Regions from separate parts of the Streptomyces purpurascens genome, predicted to be linked through region 1. Evidence: predicted binding sites of a transcription regulator. Region 1 holds the regulator's gene; the other holds the start of a gene.
The links. Region 1 encodes HrcA, which represses chaperone genes, less so after heat shock. Its sites were predicted from a motif close to TTNGCACTCNGNNNNNCNGAGTGCNAA; they were not measured.
Positions count from the first base shown of each region.

Region 2: the regulator HrcA is predicted to act here: its motif matches at 4,547-4,573, upstream of groL (chaperonin GroEL).

Region 1 covers NZ_CP108341.1:3,114,098-3,121,681, reverse strand. Annotated here, with positions in the region: gene OHU35_RS14245 (SpoIIE family protein phosphatase) at 1-212, shown strand, start outside; gene hemW (radical SAM family heme chaperone HemW) at 253-1,485, shown strand; gene OHU35_RS14235 (DUF3097 domain-containing protein) at 1,619-2,416, opposite strand; gene OHU35_RS14230 (MBL fold metallo-hydrolase) at 2,448-3,179, opposite strand; gene hrcA (heat-inducible transcriptional repressor HrcA) at 3,351-4,367, shown strand; gene dnaJ (molecular chaperone DnaJ) at 4,367-5,503, shown strand; gene OHU35_RS14215 (nitronate monooxygenase) at 5,718-6,794, shown strand; gene OHU35_RS14210 (16S rRNA (uracil(1498)-N(3))-methyltransferase) at 6,791-7,531, shown strand.
Region 2 covers NZ_CP108341.1:4,236,174-4,243,757, forward strand. Annotated here, with positions in the region: gene OHU35_RS19170 (carboxylesterase/lipase family protein) at 1-1,357, opposite strand, end outside; gene OHU35_RS19175 (NADH:flavin oxidoreductase) at 1,447-2,568, opposite strand; gene groL (chaperonin GroEL) at 2,759-4,384, opposite strand; gene OHU35_RS19185 (cold-shock protein) at 4,921-5,124, opposite strand; gene OHU35_RS19190 (ubiquitin-like small modifier protein 1) at 5,573-5,848, opposite strand; gene thrC (threonine synthase) at 5,977-7,263, opposite strand; SAM riboswitch class I at 7,282-7,438, opposite strand.

The DNA.
Region 1 (7,584 bases):
GCGACACGCTGCTGTGCGTCACCGACGGCGTGACCGAGCGCCGCTCCGGCTCCCGCCAGTTCGACGACGAGGACGGGCTCGCGGCGGCGCTGGCGGGATGCGCCGGGCTGGACGCCGAGCTGATAGCCGAGCGGATCAAACGGCTGGTCCACGAGTTCGGGGCGCGGCCCCCGGCCGACGATCTCGCGCTGCTGGTGCTCCAGGCGGAGTGAGCAGGCGGAGCGACCGCGCGGGTGCGGGACAATGGAAGGCATGCCTTCCGCACTTCCCGACGGCGAGCCCGTCCCCGACGACGGCTCGCTGCCCGCGTCCGCGCTGGCCGGGGCCGCCGACCGTCCGCTCGGGTTCTATCTGCACGTCCCGTACTGCGCGACCCGCTGCGGCTACTGCGACTTCAACACCTACACGGCGACCGAGCTGCGCGGCACGGGCGGTGTGCTGGCCTCCCGCGACAACTACGCCGAGACGCTGGTCGAGGAGGTCCGCCTGGCGCGCAAGGTGCTCGGTGATGATCCGCGGCCCGTTCGCACGGTGTTCGTCGGCGGGGGGACGCCCACGCTGCTGGCCGCCGGTGATCTCGTACGGATGCTGGGCGCGATCCGTGACGAGTTCGGGCTGGCCCCGGACGCCGAGGTCACGACGGAGGCGAACCCGGAGTCGGTGGATCCGGCGTATCTGGCCGCGCTGCGCGAGGGCGGCTTCAACCGGATCTCGTTCGGCATGCAGAGCGCGCGGCAGCATGTGCTGAAGGTGCTGGACCGTACGCATACGCCCGGGCGGCCCGAGGCGTGTGTGGCGGAGGCGAGGGCGGCGGGCTTCGAGCACGTCAACCTCGACCTGATCTACGGCACGCCGGGGGAGAGCGACGACGACTGGCGGGCCACGCTGAGCGCCGCGCTGGGTGCGGGGCCCGACCACGTCAGCGCGTACGCGCTGATCGTCGAGGAGGGTACGCAGCTGGCTCGTCGTATCCGCCGGGGCGAGGTGCCGATGACGGACGACGACGTCCACGCCGACCGCTATCTGATCGCCGAGGAGGCGCTGTCCTCGGCGGGCTTCGAGTGGTACGAGGTGTCCAACTGGGCGACCTCGGAGGCGGGGCGGTGTCTGCACAACGAGCTGTACTGGCGGGGGGCCGACTGGTGGGGGGCCGGGCCGGGGGCGCACAGCCATGTGGGGGGCGTTCGGTGGTGGAACGTCAAGCATCCGGGCGCTTACGCGGGGGCGCTGGCGGTGGGGCGGTCGCCTGGGGCCGGGCGTGAGGTGCTGAGCGACGAGGACCGGCGGGTCGAGCGGATTCTGCTGGAGCTGCGGTTGCGGGAGGGGGTGCCGTTGGCGTTGCTGCGGGAGGAGGGGCTTGCTGCCTCGCGCAGGGCGGTGTCGGACGGGCTTCTGGATGCGGGGCCGTATGAGGCGGGGCGGGCTGTGTTGACGCTGCGGGGGCGGTTGCTGGCGGATGGGGTTGTTCGGGATCTGGTGGACTGAGGTGCTCGGGGTTGGTGTTGGGGGCGGGGGGTTGCGCAGCCCGGCGTAGCGGGAGGCCGCTGCGCCCACCCGTGCCGCCCTGGGGGCACCTCCCAGGCCCTTAAGGCACTGGGGGAGGCACGCATGCCCGCAGCTAGGACGTGACGAAGTCGATCAGTTCTTCCACCCTGCCCAGCAGCTCCGGCTCCAGGTCTCTGTACGAGTGGACCCCCGACAGGATGCGTTGCCAGGCCGCGCCCGTGTTGGGGGGCCAGCCCAGGGAGCGGCACACGCCCGTTTTCCAGTCCTGGCCGCGCGGTACCCGGGGCCAGCTCTGGAAGCCGAGGGACGTCGGCTTCACCGCCTCCCAGATGTCGATGTACGGGTGGCCCACCACCAGGGCGTGCTCGCTCGTGACCGACTCGGCGATGCGCCACTCCTTGCTGCCCGGGACCAGGTGGTCCACCAGGACGCCGAGGCGGGCGTCCGGGCCGGGGGCGAAGTCGGAGACGATCGAGGGCAGGTCGTCGACGCCCTCCAGGTACTCCACGACCACGCCCTCGATGCGCAGGTCGTCGCCCCACACCTTCTCGACCAGCTCGGCGTCGTGCCGGCCCTCGACGTAGATGCGGCCGGCACGGGCCACACGCGCGCGTGCGCCGGGGACGGCCACCGAACCGGAGGCGGTGTGCGTGGGGCGGGCGGGGCCGGACGACGGGCGGACCAGCGTCACCACCCTGCCCTCCAGCAGGAAACCGCGCGGCTCCATCGGGAACACGCGGTGCTTGCCGAAGCGGTCCTCCAGCGTCACCGTGCCCGCCTCGCAGCGGATCACCGCGCCACAGAAGCCGCTCCCGGGCTCCTCGACCACCAGGCCCGGCTCCGCCGGAACCTCGGGCACCGGCTTCGGCTTCTTCCACGGCGGGGTCAGGTCCGGAGAGTACTGGCGCATTCGAATGACGATAGGAGAAGGCGTGCGGCGATCACCGCGACACGCCGAAACGCGCCGCCAGCGCGTCCCGCTGGGCCCGGACGAACGCCGCGTCCACCACCGCTCCGTGACCGGGCACGTACAGTGCGTCCTCGCCGCCCAGATCCAGCAGCCGGTCCAGGGCGGCCGGCCAGTGCGACGGGACGGCGTCGGGGCCCGCCTGGGGCTCGCCGGACTCCTCGACCAGGTCGCCGCAGAACACCACCTCCGGATCACCCGGCACCAGCACCGCCAGGTCGTGCGCGGTGTGCCCCGGGCCCACGTTCGCCAGCAGCACCTGGCGGCCGCCGCCCAGGTCGAGCGTCCACTCGCCGGAGACCAGATGGCGGGGCGGGACCAGCCGCTCCGCCGACTCCTGCGCGACGGGCTCCGCCAGGCCGTTCCGCACCGCGTCCACGCGCAGCTCCTCGCGGTCCCGCACGCGCGTGAGGACCGCGTCCACGCCCACCGCGCCGAACACCTCCGCCTCCGGGAACGCCGCCGCGCCGAAGACGTGGTCGAAGTGGGGGTGGGTCAGCGCGAGATGCGTCACACGGTGACCGGTGAGCGACTGCGCCTGCGTGCGCAACCGCGCGCCCTCGGCCGGGCTCGACCCCGCGTCGATCATGAGTACCGCGCCCTCACCGGCGACCAGTCCCGCCGTGCAGTCCCACACCGGAAGCCGGCACCGCCCCACCCCGGCGGCCACCCGCTCCCACCCGAGCTCTTCCCAAGTCACCGTCATACGGCGACGCTAGCGGTGACACCCGTCGCGGGCACGACAGCGCACGACCAGCCTTGCCGGGGGTGCACCCCACCGCCGTACACTGGGCCGGGGAATGCTGGCACTCGCACGCGCAGAGTGCCAGGCCACGACAGGCAGGCAGCAGGCGGACGACTTCTGGAGGTGCGCGCGATGCTCAGTGAACGCAGGCTTCAGGTGCTGCGCGCCATCGTCCAGGACTATGTCGGCACCGAGGAGCCCGTCGGCTCCAAGGCCCTCACCGAGCGGCACAGCCTCGGCGTCTCCCCGGCCACCGTCCGCAACGACATGGCGGCCCTCGAGGACGAGGGATACATCGCCCAGCCGCACACCAGTGCCGGGCGCATCCCCACCGACAAGGGCTACCGGCTGTTCGTGGACAAGCTGGCCGGCGTCAAGCCGATGACCGCGCCCGAGCGGCGCGCGATCCAGAACTTCCTCGAGGGTGCCGTCGACCTCGACGACGTCGTGGCGCGTACGGTACGGCTGCTGGCGCAGCTCACGCGCCAGGTGGCCGTCGTGCAGTACCCGTCGCTGACCCGGTCGACCGTGCGGCATGTGGAGTTGCTCTCCCTCGCGCCCGCGCGTCTGATGCTCGTGCTGATCACGGACACCGGGCGGGTCGAGCAGCGGGTGGTCGACTGCCCGGCGCCCTTCGGCGAGGCCTCGCTCGCGGATCTGCGCGCACGGCTCAACAGCCGTGTCGCGAACCGCCGTTTCGCGGATGTGCCGAGTTTGGTGGAGGATCTGGCGGAGGCGTTCGAGCACGAGGACCGGGGTACGGTTTCCATGGTGCTCTCCACGCTTCTGGAGACGCTCGTCGAGGAGAACGAGGAGCGGCTGATGATCGGCGGCACCGCCAATCTCACCCGCTTCGGGCATGATTTTCCCCTGGTGATCCGGCCGGTGCTGGAGGCGCTGGAGGAGCAGGTCGTGCTCCTCAAGCTGCTCGGCGAGGCTAAGGATCCGGGCGTGACCGTACGTATCGGTCATGAGAACGCCCACGAGGGACTCAACTCCACGTCCGTCGTGTCGGTCGGCTACGGTTCGGGCGGCGAGGCAGTCGCCAAGCTCGGCGTGGTCGGACCGACCCGCATGGACTACCCGGGAACGATGGGAGCGGTACGCGCAGTGGCACGGTACGTCGGACAGATCCTGGCGGAGTCGTAGTGGCCACGGACTACTACGCCGTACTCGGCGTGCGCCGCGACGCGTCGCAGGAAGAGATCAAGAAGGCCTTCCGGCGGCTCGCACGCGAGCTGCATCCGGACGTCAACCCCGATCCGAAGACCCAGGAGCGGTTCAAGGAGATCAACGCCGCCTACGAGGTGTTGTCGGACCCGCAGAAGAAGCAGGTCTACGACCTCGGCGGCGACCCGCTCTCGCAGGCCGCCGGCGGCGGTGCGGGCGGCTTCGGAGCCGGTGGCTTCGGGAACTTCTCCGACATCATGGACGCGTTCTTCGGCACGGCGTCGCAGCGCGGTCCGCGCTCGCGCACCCGCCGCGGCCAGGACGCGATGATCCGTATCGAGATCGAGCTCGACGAGGCCGCCTTCGGTACGACGAAGGACATCCAGGTCGACACGGCCGTCGTCTGCAACACCTGCAGCGGCGAGGGTGCCGCGCCGGGGACGAGTGCGCAGACGTGTGACATGTGCCGCGGTCGCGGTGAGGTGTCGCAGGTCACCCGGTCGTTCCTCGGCCAGGTCATGACGTCCCGGCCCTGCCCGCAGTGCCAGGGCTTCGGGACCGTGGTGCCGACGCCGTGCCCGGAGTGCGCCGGTGACGGCCGCGTCCGCTCCCGGCGGACCCTGACCGTGAAGATCCCCGCCGGTGTCGACAACGGCACGCGCATCCAGCTCGCCGGCGAGGGTGAGGTCGGGCCCGGTGGCGGTCCCGCCGGTGACCTCTACGTCGAGATCCACGAACTCCCGCACTCCACGTTCCAGCGGCGCGGCGACGACCTGCACTGCACGGTGACGATCCCCATGACGGCCGCGTGCCTCGGCACGAAGGTGCCGCTGGAGACGCTGGACGGCATGGAGGAGGTCGACATCCGCCCGGGCACCCAGTCCGGCCAGTCGATCCCGCTGCACGGCCGGGGCATCACGCACCTGCGGGGCGGCGGACGCGGCGACCTCATCGTCCACGTCGAGGTCCAGACCCCGACGAAGCTCGACCCCGAGCAGGAGCGACTGCTGCGCGAGCTGGCCAAGCTGCGGGGCGAGGAGCGGCCCACGGGGCAGTTCCAGCCGGGGCAGCAGGGGTTGTTCTCGCGGCTCAAGGATGCGTTCAACGGGCGCTGACGCGGGGCGGTCCGGCCGCTGCTGGGGGTCTGGGGGTCGCCCCCCGGGCAGGCACGGTCAGCCGGGGCGGCAGGGGTTGTTCTCGCGGCTCAAGGACGCGTTCGACGGGCGCTGACGCGCGTTGTCGGTCGGTTCCGCAGAGCCTTTTCCTCTGGTCTATGCCACACGGCAGGCCGGTTTCGGAGTTGTTCGGAGGACGTGACAACATGCGGTCATGTCCTCCGCGCTGACCGATCTCTTCCCGCACCCGATCGTGCAGGCCCCCATGGCGGGTGGCGTCTCCGTACCGCAGCTCGCCGCCGCCGTGTGCGAGGCGGGCGGGCTCGGATTCCTCGCCGCCGGGTACAAAACCGCCGACGGGGTGTACCAGGAGATCAAGCAGCTCCGGAGCCTCACGAGCAGGCCCTTCGGCGTGAACGTCTTCATGCCGCAGCCCGAGTACGCCGACCCCGCCGCCGTCGACGTCTACGCCCACCAGCTGGCCGGCGAGGCCACCTGGTACGAGGCCGAGCTCGGCGATCCCGACAGCGGCCGCGACGACGGCTACGAGGCCAAGCTCGCGGTGCTGCGTGACAACCCCGTGCAGGTGGTGTCGTTCCACTTCGGCGTGCCGAGCCGTGAGGTCATCGACGCCCTGCACCGCGTCGGCACCTTCGTCCTGGCCGCCGCGACCACCCCCGATGAGGCCCGGGCCGTCGAGCGGGCGGGTGCGGACGGGGTCATCGCGCAGGGCGTCGAGGCCGGCGGCCACCAGGGCACGCACCGGGACATCCCGGAGACGGACGGTTCCGGCATCGGGCTGCTGTCGCTGGTCGCCCAGATCCGGGAATCCGTGAACATCCCGATCGTCGCCGCCGGCGGCATCATGCGCGGCGGCCAGATCGCCGGGGTGCTCGCGGCCGGCGCGAGCGCGGCCCAGCTCGGCACCGCGTTCCTCGCCACGCACGAGTCCGGCGCGAACGCCCTGCACAAGCAGGCGCTGACCAACCCCCTGTTCGTGCGTACGGAGTTGACCCGGGCCTTCTCCGGGCGGCCGGCGCGCGGCCTCGTCAACCGTTTCCTGCGCGAGCACGGCCCGTACGCGCCGCCCGCCTACCCCGAGATCCACCACCTGACCTCGCCGCTGCGCAAGGCCGCCGCCAAGGCGGGGGACGCGCAGGGCATGGCACTCTGGGCCGGGCAGGGCCACCGGATGGCGCGGGAGCTGCCCGCCGGGCAGCTGGTGGAGGTGCTGGCCGGTGAACTCGCCACGGCGCGCGCGGTGTTGTCGGGCGGGGGCGGCGTCCGATGACCGCGCCGGTGTTCGTGGTCGAGCACCTCGACGCGGGCGGCGGCGGGCGATACGTCCTTGACGGCCCCGAAGGGCGGCACGCCGTCTCCGTGAAGCGGCTGCGGCCCGGCGAGGACATCGTCCTCACGGACGGTTCCGGTCGCTGGGCGGACTGCGTCGTGCTCGACACCGAGGGCAAGGACCGGCTGATCGTCCAGCTGGACTCGGTGACCGAGGAGCCGGCGGAGCAGCCCCGGGTCACCGTGGTTCAGGCGCTGCCCAAGGGCGACCGTGGGGAGCTGGCCGTCGAGACGATGACCGAGGTCGGTGTCGACGCGATCGTGCCGTGGGCGGCGGCGCGTTGCATCACGCAGTGGAAGGGCGAGCGCGGGCTGAAGGCGCTGGGCAAGTGGCGGGCGACGGCCCGGGAGGCCGGGAAGCAGTCACGCCGCGTGCGGTTTCCGGAGGTCGCGGAGGCGGCGACGACCAAGGGGGTCGCTGCGCTGCTGGCCGGTGCCGACTTCGCGGCCGTGCTCCACGAGAGCGGGGACGAGCCGCTGGCGACCGCCGAACTGCCGTCCTCCGGTGAGATCGTGCTGGTCGTGGGGCCCGAAGGGGGCGTGGCACCCGAGGAGTTGGTGCAGTTCGAGGAGGCGGGGGCGAAGGCGTACCGCCTCGGACGCAGTGTGCTGCGCACCTCGACCGCCGGGACGGCGGCGGCCGCTGTGCTCCTGGCCCGCACGGGGCGGTGGTCCTGAGCCCGTGCGGGGGTGCGCGTCTGCGCCTTTCGCCGGGTGGTGGGTCGGGGACG
Region 2 (7,584 bases), 1.1 Mb from region 1:
CCTCGGACGGCTCCGCGCCCGCGAACAGCAGGGCCCCGAGATCCGCCCCGAACGTGCCGAACAACAGCGGAATGTCCAGGCCGTGACAGGCGCCGAGCGCACCGCCATTGCCCGGGGCCGCCCAGGTCAGTTCATAGACGTGCGCACTGCCACCGCCCGCCCGCTGCGCCTCGGCCAGGTGCAGGGAGGGCATGTTGAACAGCCAGTCCGTCTGGACGCGTTCGTAGAGCTCACTCGGTGAGGCGTCGGGGAAGGCCGCGCGGTAGGCCTGCTCCCCGTCCGGGCCCGGGGCGAACAGGCGCAGGGCCGAGGTCGCCTGCTCGTCGGTGATCTGGCCCAGTCGGCCCGACATGGCGATGAAGAGGCGGAACTCGTCGCGGTTGTGGCCGACGAGCAGGTCGACGTCCTTCGCCGAACCGGCCGCCAGCGCCTGCCAGGGCGTGGTCGGCAGGACCTCGCCGTCGACCACCGGGGAGAAGGGCGTGACCGTGGGCGCCGCCTGGCCCCAGCGGTCGACGTACTGGAGCATCTTGGCGCTCAGCGTCTCGCCCGCCGACGTCAGCCGGTGCGGAGCGATCGTAGAGAGGTCGGCGACCGTGGGGCGCAGCCCCAGCTCGGCGGCCAGGGCGAGACCGATGTCACGGGCCAGCGCGTCGGAGAAGAACGTCCCCGGCACGCTCTGCGCGATCGCCCGCCGGAAGAGACCCGCTGCGCGCGGCATGGAGAGCAGCGAGGCGACCGAGCCCGCACCCGCCGACTCTCCGAAGACCGTGACCTGGTCCGGGTCGCCACCGAACGCCTCGATGTTGTCCCGCACCCACTCCAGCGCGGCGACCTGGTCGAGCAGACCGCGGTTGGCGGGCGCGCCCTCGATGGACGCGAAACCCTCCATGCCCAGGCGGTAGTTGAGGGAGACGACCACGAGGTCACCCTCGGTCGCGATGTGCCGGGCGTCGTAGCCGGGGCTGCCGGTGTGGCCGAGCTTGTAGGCACCGCCGTAGATCCACACCATCACCGGGCGGCGGGCCGCCGGGTCGGGTTCCGGGGTCCAGACGTTGACCGTGAGCCAGTCGTCGCCCTCGGGTACGTCGAGCAGGCCCGGGCCGCCCAGGCTGCCGACGTCCTGCGGGGGCGGCGGGCCGAAGGCGTGGGCGTCGCGTATGCCGTCCCAGGCGTGGGCGGGGCGCGGTGCCTGGAAGCGGGCCTCGCCCACCGGGGGCGCGGCGAAGGGGATGCCGCGGAAGACGGCGAGTCCCTCCTCCGTTCGGCCGCGTACCGCACCGGCGGTCGTACGGACCACCGGTGCGGGCTCATCCGAAGGGCCACCCTCCGCCGGGCGGGACTCGGTCGTCGTCATCTGGATCTCCTCACGAAATGGCAGGTGAACAGGCGCTCAGTCAGTGTCCTTGACTGACGCAAGCAGATCCAGAGCCTCAGGCGACGAGGTCAGCTGAGGGTCTTCAGCGCCGCCGGGTCGTACGGGGCCGTGTCCTCGAAGCGGCCGGCCAGGACCTTGGCCGCCCACTGCGGGTCCTGGAGCAGCGCGCGGCCGACGGCGACCATGTCGAACTCGTCGCGCTCGAAGCGGTCCAGGAGGTTGTCGAGGTCGTTGACCTCGGCGCCCTGGCCCTGGAAGGACTTGAGGAAGTCGACGCCGTTCAGGCCGACCGAGCCGACGGTGATGGCGGGCTTGCCGGTGAGCTTCTTCGTCCAGCCGGCCAGGTTGAGGTCGGAGTCCTCGAACTCGGGCACCCAGTAGCGGCGGGTGGAGGCGTGGAAGGCGTCGACACCGGCGGCCGCGAGCGGCGTCAGGATGGCCTCCAGCTCCTCGGGCGTCTCGGCGAGGCGGGCGTCGTAGGCCTCCTGCTTCCACTGCGAGTAGCGGAAGATGACGGGGAAGTCGGCGGACACGGTCTCGCGGACCGCCGCGACGATCTCCTCCGAGAGCTTGGCGCGGGCGACCCGGTCGCCGCCGTAGGCGTCGGTGCGGCGGTTGGTGCCCTCCCAGAGGAACTGGTCGAGCAGGTAGCCGTGGGCGCCGTGGATCTCCACGCCGTCGAAGCCGATGCGCTCGGCGGCGGCCGCGGCCTCGGCGAACGCGCCGATGACGGCGTCGATGTCGGCCTGGGTCATGGCCTTGCCGGTGGGCTCCGTGGCGCCGATGCGCAGACCGGAGGGGCCGACGGCCGGGGCGTTGGCGACCGGCGGCTCACCCTGGTTGCGGACCATGCCGATGTGCCAGAGCTGCGGGACGATCGTGCCGCCCGCGGCGTGCACCGCCTCGGCGACCTTCGCCCAGCCCGCGAGCTGCTCCTCGCCGTGGAACCGCGGCACGCTGTCGCTCTGCCCGGCCGACTCGTGCCCGACGTAGGTGCCCTCGGTGACGATCAGGCCGACTCCGGCGGCGGCACGGCGGGAGTAGTAGGAGACGACGTCCTCGGTGGGGACACCGCCCGGGGAGAACATGCGGGTCATCGGCGCCATCGCGATGCGGTTCGGGACGGTCAGGCCGTTGAGCGTGACGGGCCGGGACAGGATTTCGGCGGCGCGGGAGGCGGCGACGGTCACTCAGGGGCTCCTTCGGATACCGGACAGTATGTGCATACGCATAGGACGTACGCTTCAACCATCCGGCCCGCCCATGCCATCCCGCCCGCACTGTGACCCCGCACACGCCCGAGGGCGGCACCCCCTGTCGGAACAGGGAGTGCCGCCCTCGGCAAGACCGTTGATCAACCCGGGGAATCCCAGGGGTCGATCAGAAGTCCATGTCACCGCCCGGCATGCCGCCGCCGGCCGGGGCAGCGCCCGCCTTCTCCGGCTTGTCGGCGATGACGGCCTCGGTGGTGAGGAACAGCGCGGCGATGGAGGCGGCGTTCTGCAGCGCGGAACGGGTCACCTTCGCCGGGTCGATGATGCCCTCGGCGATCATGTCGACGTACTCACCGGTCGCGGCGTTCAGGCCGTGGCCGACCTGGAGGTTGCGGACCTTCTCCACGACGACGCCGCCCTCGAGACCACCGTTGACGGCGATCTGCTTCAGCGGGGCCTCCAGCGCGAGCTTCACGGCGTTGGCGCCGGTCGCCTCGTCACCCTCGAGCTCCAGCTTCTCGAACACCTGGGAGGCCTGCAGCAGGGCCACGCCACCACCGGCGACGATGCCCTCCTCGACGGCCGCCTTCGCGTTGCGAACGGCGTCCTCGATGCGGTGCTTGCGCTCCTTGAGCTCCACCTCGGTGGCGGCACCGGCCTTGATGACGGCCACGCCGCCGGCGAGCTTCGCCAGGCGCTCCTGCAGCTTCTCGCGGTCGTAGTCCGAGTCGCTGTTCTCGATCTCGGCGCGGATCTGGTTGACGCGACCCTGGACCTGGTCGGCCGAGCCGGCACCGTCGACGATGGTGGTCTCGTCCTTGGTGATGACCACCTTGCGGGCCTTGCCCAGCAGGTCGACCGTGGCGTTCTCCAGCTTGAGGCCGACCTCCTCGGAGATCACCTCGCCGCCGGTGAGGATGCCGATGTCCTGCAGCATCGCCTTGCGGCGGTCACCGAAGCCCGGGGCCTTGACGGCGACGGACTTGAAGGTGCCACGGATCTTGTTGACGACCAGGGTCGACAGGGCCTCGCCCTCGACGTCCTCGGCGATGATCAGCAGCGGCTTGCCCGACTGCATGACCTTCTCCAGGAGCGGGAGCAGGTCCTTGACGTTGGAGATCTTGGAGTTCGCGATCAGGATGTACGGGTCGTCGAGGACGGCCTCCATACGCTCCATGTCGGTCGCGAAGTACGCCGAGATGTAGCCCTTGTCGAAGCGCATACCCTCGGTGAGCTCCAGCTCCAGACCGAAGGTCTGGGACTCCTCGACGGTGATGACGCCTTCCTTGCCGACCTTGTCCATGGCCTCGGCGATGAGCTCGCCGATCTGGGTGTCGGCGGCGGAGATGGAGGCCGTGGAAGCGATCTGCTCCTTGGTCTCGACATCCTTCGCCTGCTCCAGCAGGGCGGCGGAGACGGCCTCGACGGCACGCTCGATGCCGCGCTTCAGGGCCATCGGGTTGGCGCCGGCGGCTACGTTGCGCAGGCCCTCCTTGACCAGGGCCTGGGCGAGAACGGTCGCGGTGGTCGTACCGTCACCGGCGACGTCGTCCGTCTTCTTGGCGACTTCCTTGACCAGCTCGGCGCCGATCTTCTCGTACGGGTCCTCGAGTTCGATCTCCTTGGCGATGGAGACACCATCGTTGGTGATCGTGGGGGCGCCCCACTTCTTCTCGAGGACGACGTTGCGGCCCTTGGGGCCGAGCGTCACCTTGACGGCGTCCGCGAGCTGGTTCATGCCGCGCTCGAGGCCGCGCCGCGCCTCCTCGTCGAACGCGATGATCTTGGCCATGTGAAGTGGTCCCTCCAGGACTGGGGGTGATTACTTCGGACCGCGCCCGCGCCCGCGACGGACGGCTCGCCAGCCTCGTGGTTCCTTCCCCACCCGGCCTGCGGGCCTCACCGACCCGGTCCTTACGTTGTCACTCTCACCTTCAGAGTGCTAACGCAATGATTAGCACTCGGCCTAGGCGAGTGCAAGCGCCTCTCGGGATACGGAGGCGCACTCAGCCCCCGGCGAACGGGGCGCGCCCGGCTCGTCCGCAGGCCGCGGACAGCGCCGCGGCGGATCGCCCGAGGCCGGGAAACGCCTGGGCCCACGGCCCGCGGCGGCGGCCGAGCGGCCGACGCGAGCGGGTCCGGAGCGCGAAGTCGCCGCCCCCGCACCGGGGTGGGCATCGGGGCACCCTCGGGCGCGGCGGACTTCTACGAGCCCCCCGCCGACCCTTCGCCCCGGCCGGCCGCCGGACAGGCCGAAGGGCCCGCACCCCGGGGGGTACGGGCCCTTCAGAGAAGACCTGCCGCTTGCGGTTTGTCGTGGTCGCGCGTTCAGGCAGCGACGCGAACCATGTCGGCCTGTGGACCCTTCTGACCCTGCGAGATCTCGAACTCGACCCGCTGACCCTCTTCAAGGGTGCGGTAGCCGTCCATCTGAATCGCGCTGTAGTGGACGAAAACATCCGCACCACCGTCGACCGCGATGAAGCCGTACCCCTTCTCCGCGTTGAACCACTTGACGGTGCCCTGAGCCATGCCTAACTCCCCTATTACTGGCCCTTGCACAGACCCGCACTTCGCGGATCCGGGTCAGACCTCACCCCCCACGGATTGGGGGCGTGCGCCGGAACGCGTCGACCGCGGCCGAATGTATCTGTCCAACTGCCCTCTGCAACAGGTCAATCGGACGAGAATTCTGGACGCGCAGGATCCGGAATGTGGGGAGAATTCGCCTGACTTCAGGGCAAGTCGGGCCACGCAAAGGGAACAAAAGCCACGAAAGACGCACACACTTTGGCTACATCTTGTCGGGCGCGCGGCAGGAATTCAGGGTGCCCGATCAGGGGATCGGGATCGCGTTCCCCAACTGTACCGCGCTCAACCACACAGAATTGCCCCCTCCGTTTCTCTCACGGAGGGGGCAATTCGATGGACTCTCAGTGACGGCCGTTACCGATGGTAATAATCAAGCCGGTCGACCGGTTCAGCCACCGGCGACGGCCGGAATGATCGACACACCGGCACCGTCCGGCGTCGCCGTCTCAAGACCCTGCTCGAAGCGCACGTCGTCGTCATTGACGTACACGTTGACGAACCGGCGCAGCTTGCCCTGGTCGTCCAGCACCCGGGCGGCGATCCCGGTGTGGTTCTTCTCCAGATCGGAGATGACCTCCCCGAGGGTCGCCCCCTCGGCAGCCACCTCGGCCTGGCCGCCGGTGTAGGTACGCAGGATGGTGGGGATTCGAACGGTGACGCTCATCGGAATATGACCTCCGGTTTTGATTGAAGCTACGGCTGGGGCGCGCCCTCAGGGGCGCGGGGCTGTGCCGATCTGCGGCTCCGCCGCGTGGGCGCGACCAGCCCCCACCGGCCCGCAGCAGGCAACGGTCAGACGAGTCCGGCGTCCCGGAACGAATCCAGGTTGGGCCGGATGGTCGCGGTCAGCCCGGTACCGGCCACCGCATCCAGCGTCTTCAGCCCATCGCCCGTGTTCAGCACGACCGTGGTCTTGGCAGGGTCGAGAAGCCCGTTCTCCAGCAGCTTCTTCGCCACCCCCACCGTCACCCCACCGGCGGTCTCCGCGAACACACCCTCGGTCTTCGCGAGCAGCTTGATCGCCTCGACGACCTGCTCGTCGTTCACGTCCTCCACCGCACCGCCCGTACGACGCGCGATGTCGAGCACGTACGGACCGTCCGCCGGGTTGCCGATCGCCAGCGACTTGGCGATGGTGTCCGGCTTCTGGGGGCGTACGACGTCGTGGCCGGCCTTGTACGCCGTCGACACCGGCGAGCAGCCCTCGGCCTGCGCGCCGAAGATCTTGTACGGCTTGTCCTCGACCAGACCGAGCTTGATCAGCTCCTGCAGACCCTTGTCGATCTTCGTGAGCTGCGAGCCGGAGGCGATCGGCACCACGAGCTGGTCCGGCAGCTGCCAGCCGAGCTGCTCACAGATCTCGTACGCCAGCGTCTTGGAGCCCTCGGCGTAGTACGGCCGCAGGTTGACGTTGACGAAGCCCCAGCCCTCGCCGGCCGGGTCGCCGATCAGCTCGGAGCAGAAGCGGTTCACGTCGTCGTAGTTGCCCTCGATGCCGACGAGCTCGCCGCCGTAGATCGCGGCCATGACGACCTTGCCCTGCTCCAGGTCGTGCGGGATGAACACGCAGGAGCGGAAGCCGGCGCGGGCCGCGGCGGCACCCACCGCACCGGCGAGGTTGCCGGTGGAGGAGCAGGACAGGGTGGTGAAGCCGAAGGCGCGGGCGGCCTCAAGGGCCTGGGCGACGACGCGGTCCTTGAAGGAGTGCGTCGGGTTGCCGGAGTCGTCCTTGGCGAAGAGCTTGCCGGCGTCGACGCCGAGCTCACGGGCCAGGTTGTCGGCCTTGACGAGCTTGGTCCAGCCGGGGTTGATGTTCGGCTTCTCCGCCACGTCGGCCGGGACCGGCAGCAGCGGGGCGTAGCGCCAGATGTTCGCGGGACCCGCTTCGATGCGCTTGCGGAGCTCTTCGGTGTCGTAGGCCGAGAAGTCGTAGGCGATCTCCAGCGGGCCGAAACACTCCTGGCACGCGAAGACCGGTCCGAGGGGGACGCGGTGACCGCACTCGCGGCAGCTCAGGGCGGCGGCGGGGCCGAGGTCTACGGTGGATTCGGTGGTGCTTGCAACAGTCTGCGCAGCCATGTGAGGCGAGGCCCTTTCTCCTCATCTTCCTCACGACGCATCTCGCCGTGAGACGGATTTGGCACCTTCCCGAGCCGGGAGCCTCGCGCGTGTGGTCGACAGTGACCTACGAGAACCGACTGGAGGGTTGCCGGGACTTCAACGGGCCGTTTCCCTCTGTCCCTCTGGATGAGCTGTATTCGGTTGTCGACGTGGGTTGACCCCGGACATGCGATGGTCACCCGCGTTGTTCAAGACTGTAACCGACGACCAGGACAGTTGAGATAGTCGTCCGAACCGCGAGATGGCTCACAGTCCGTCCCGCCGAGAGCACGCAGAGGA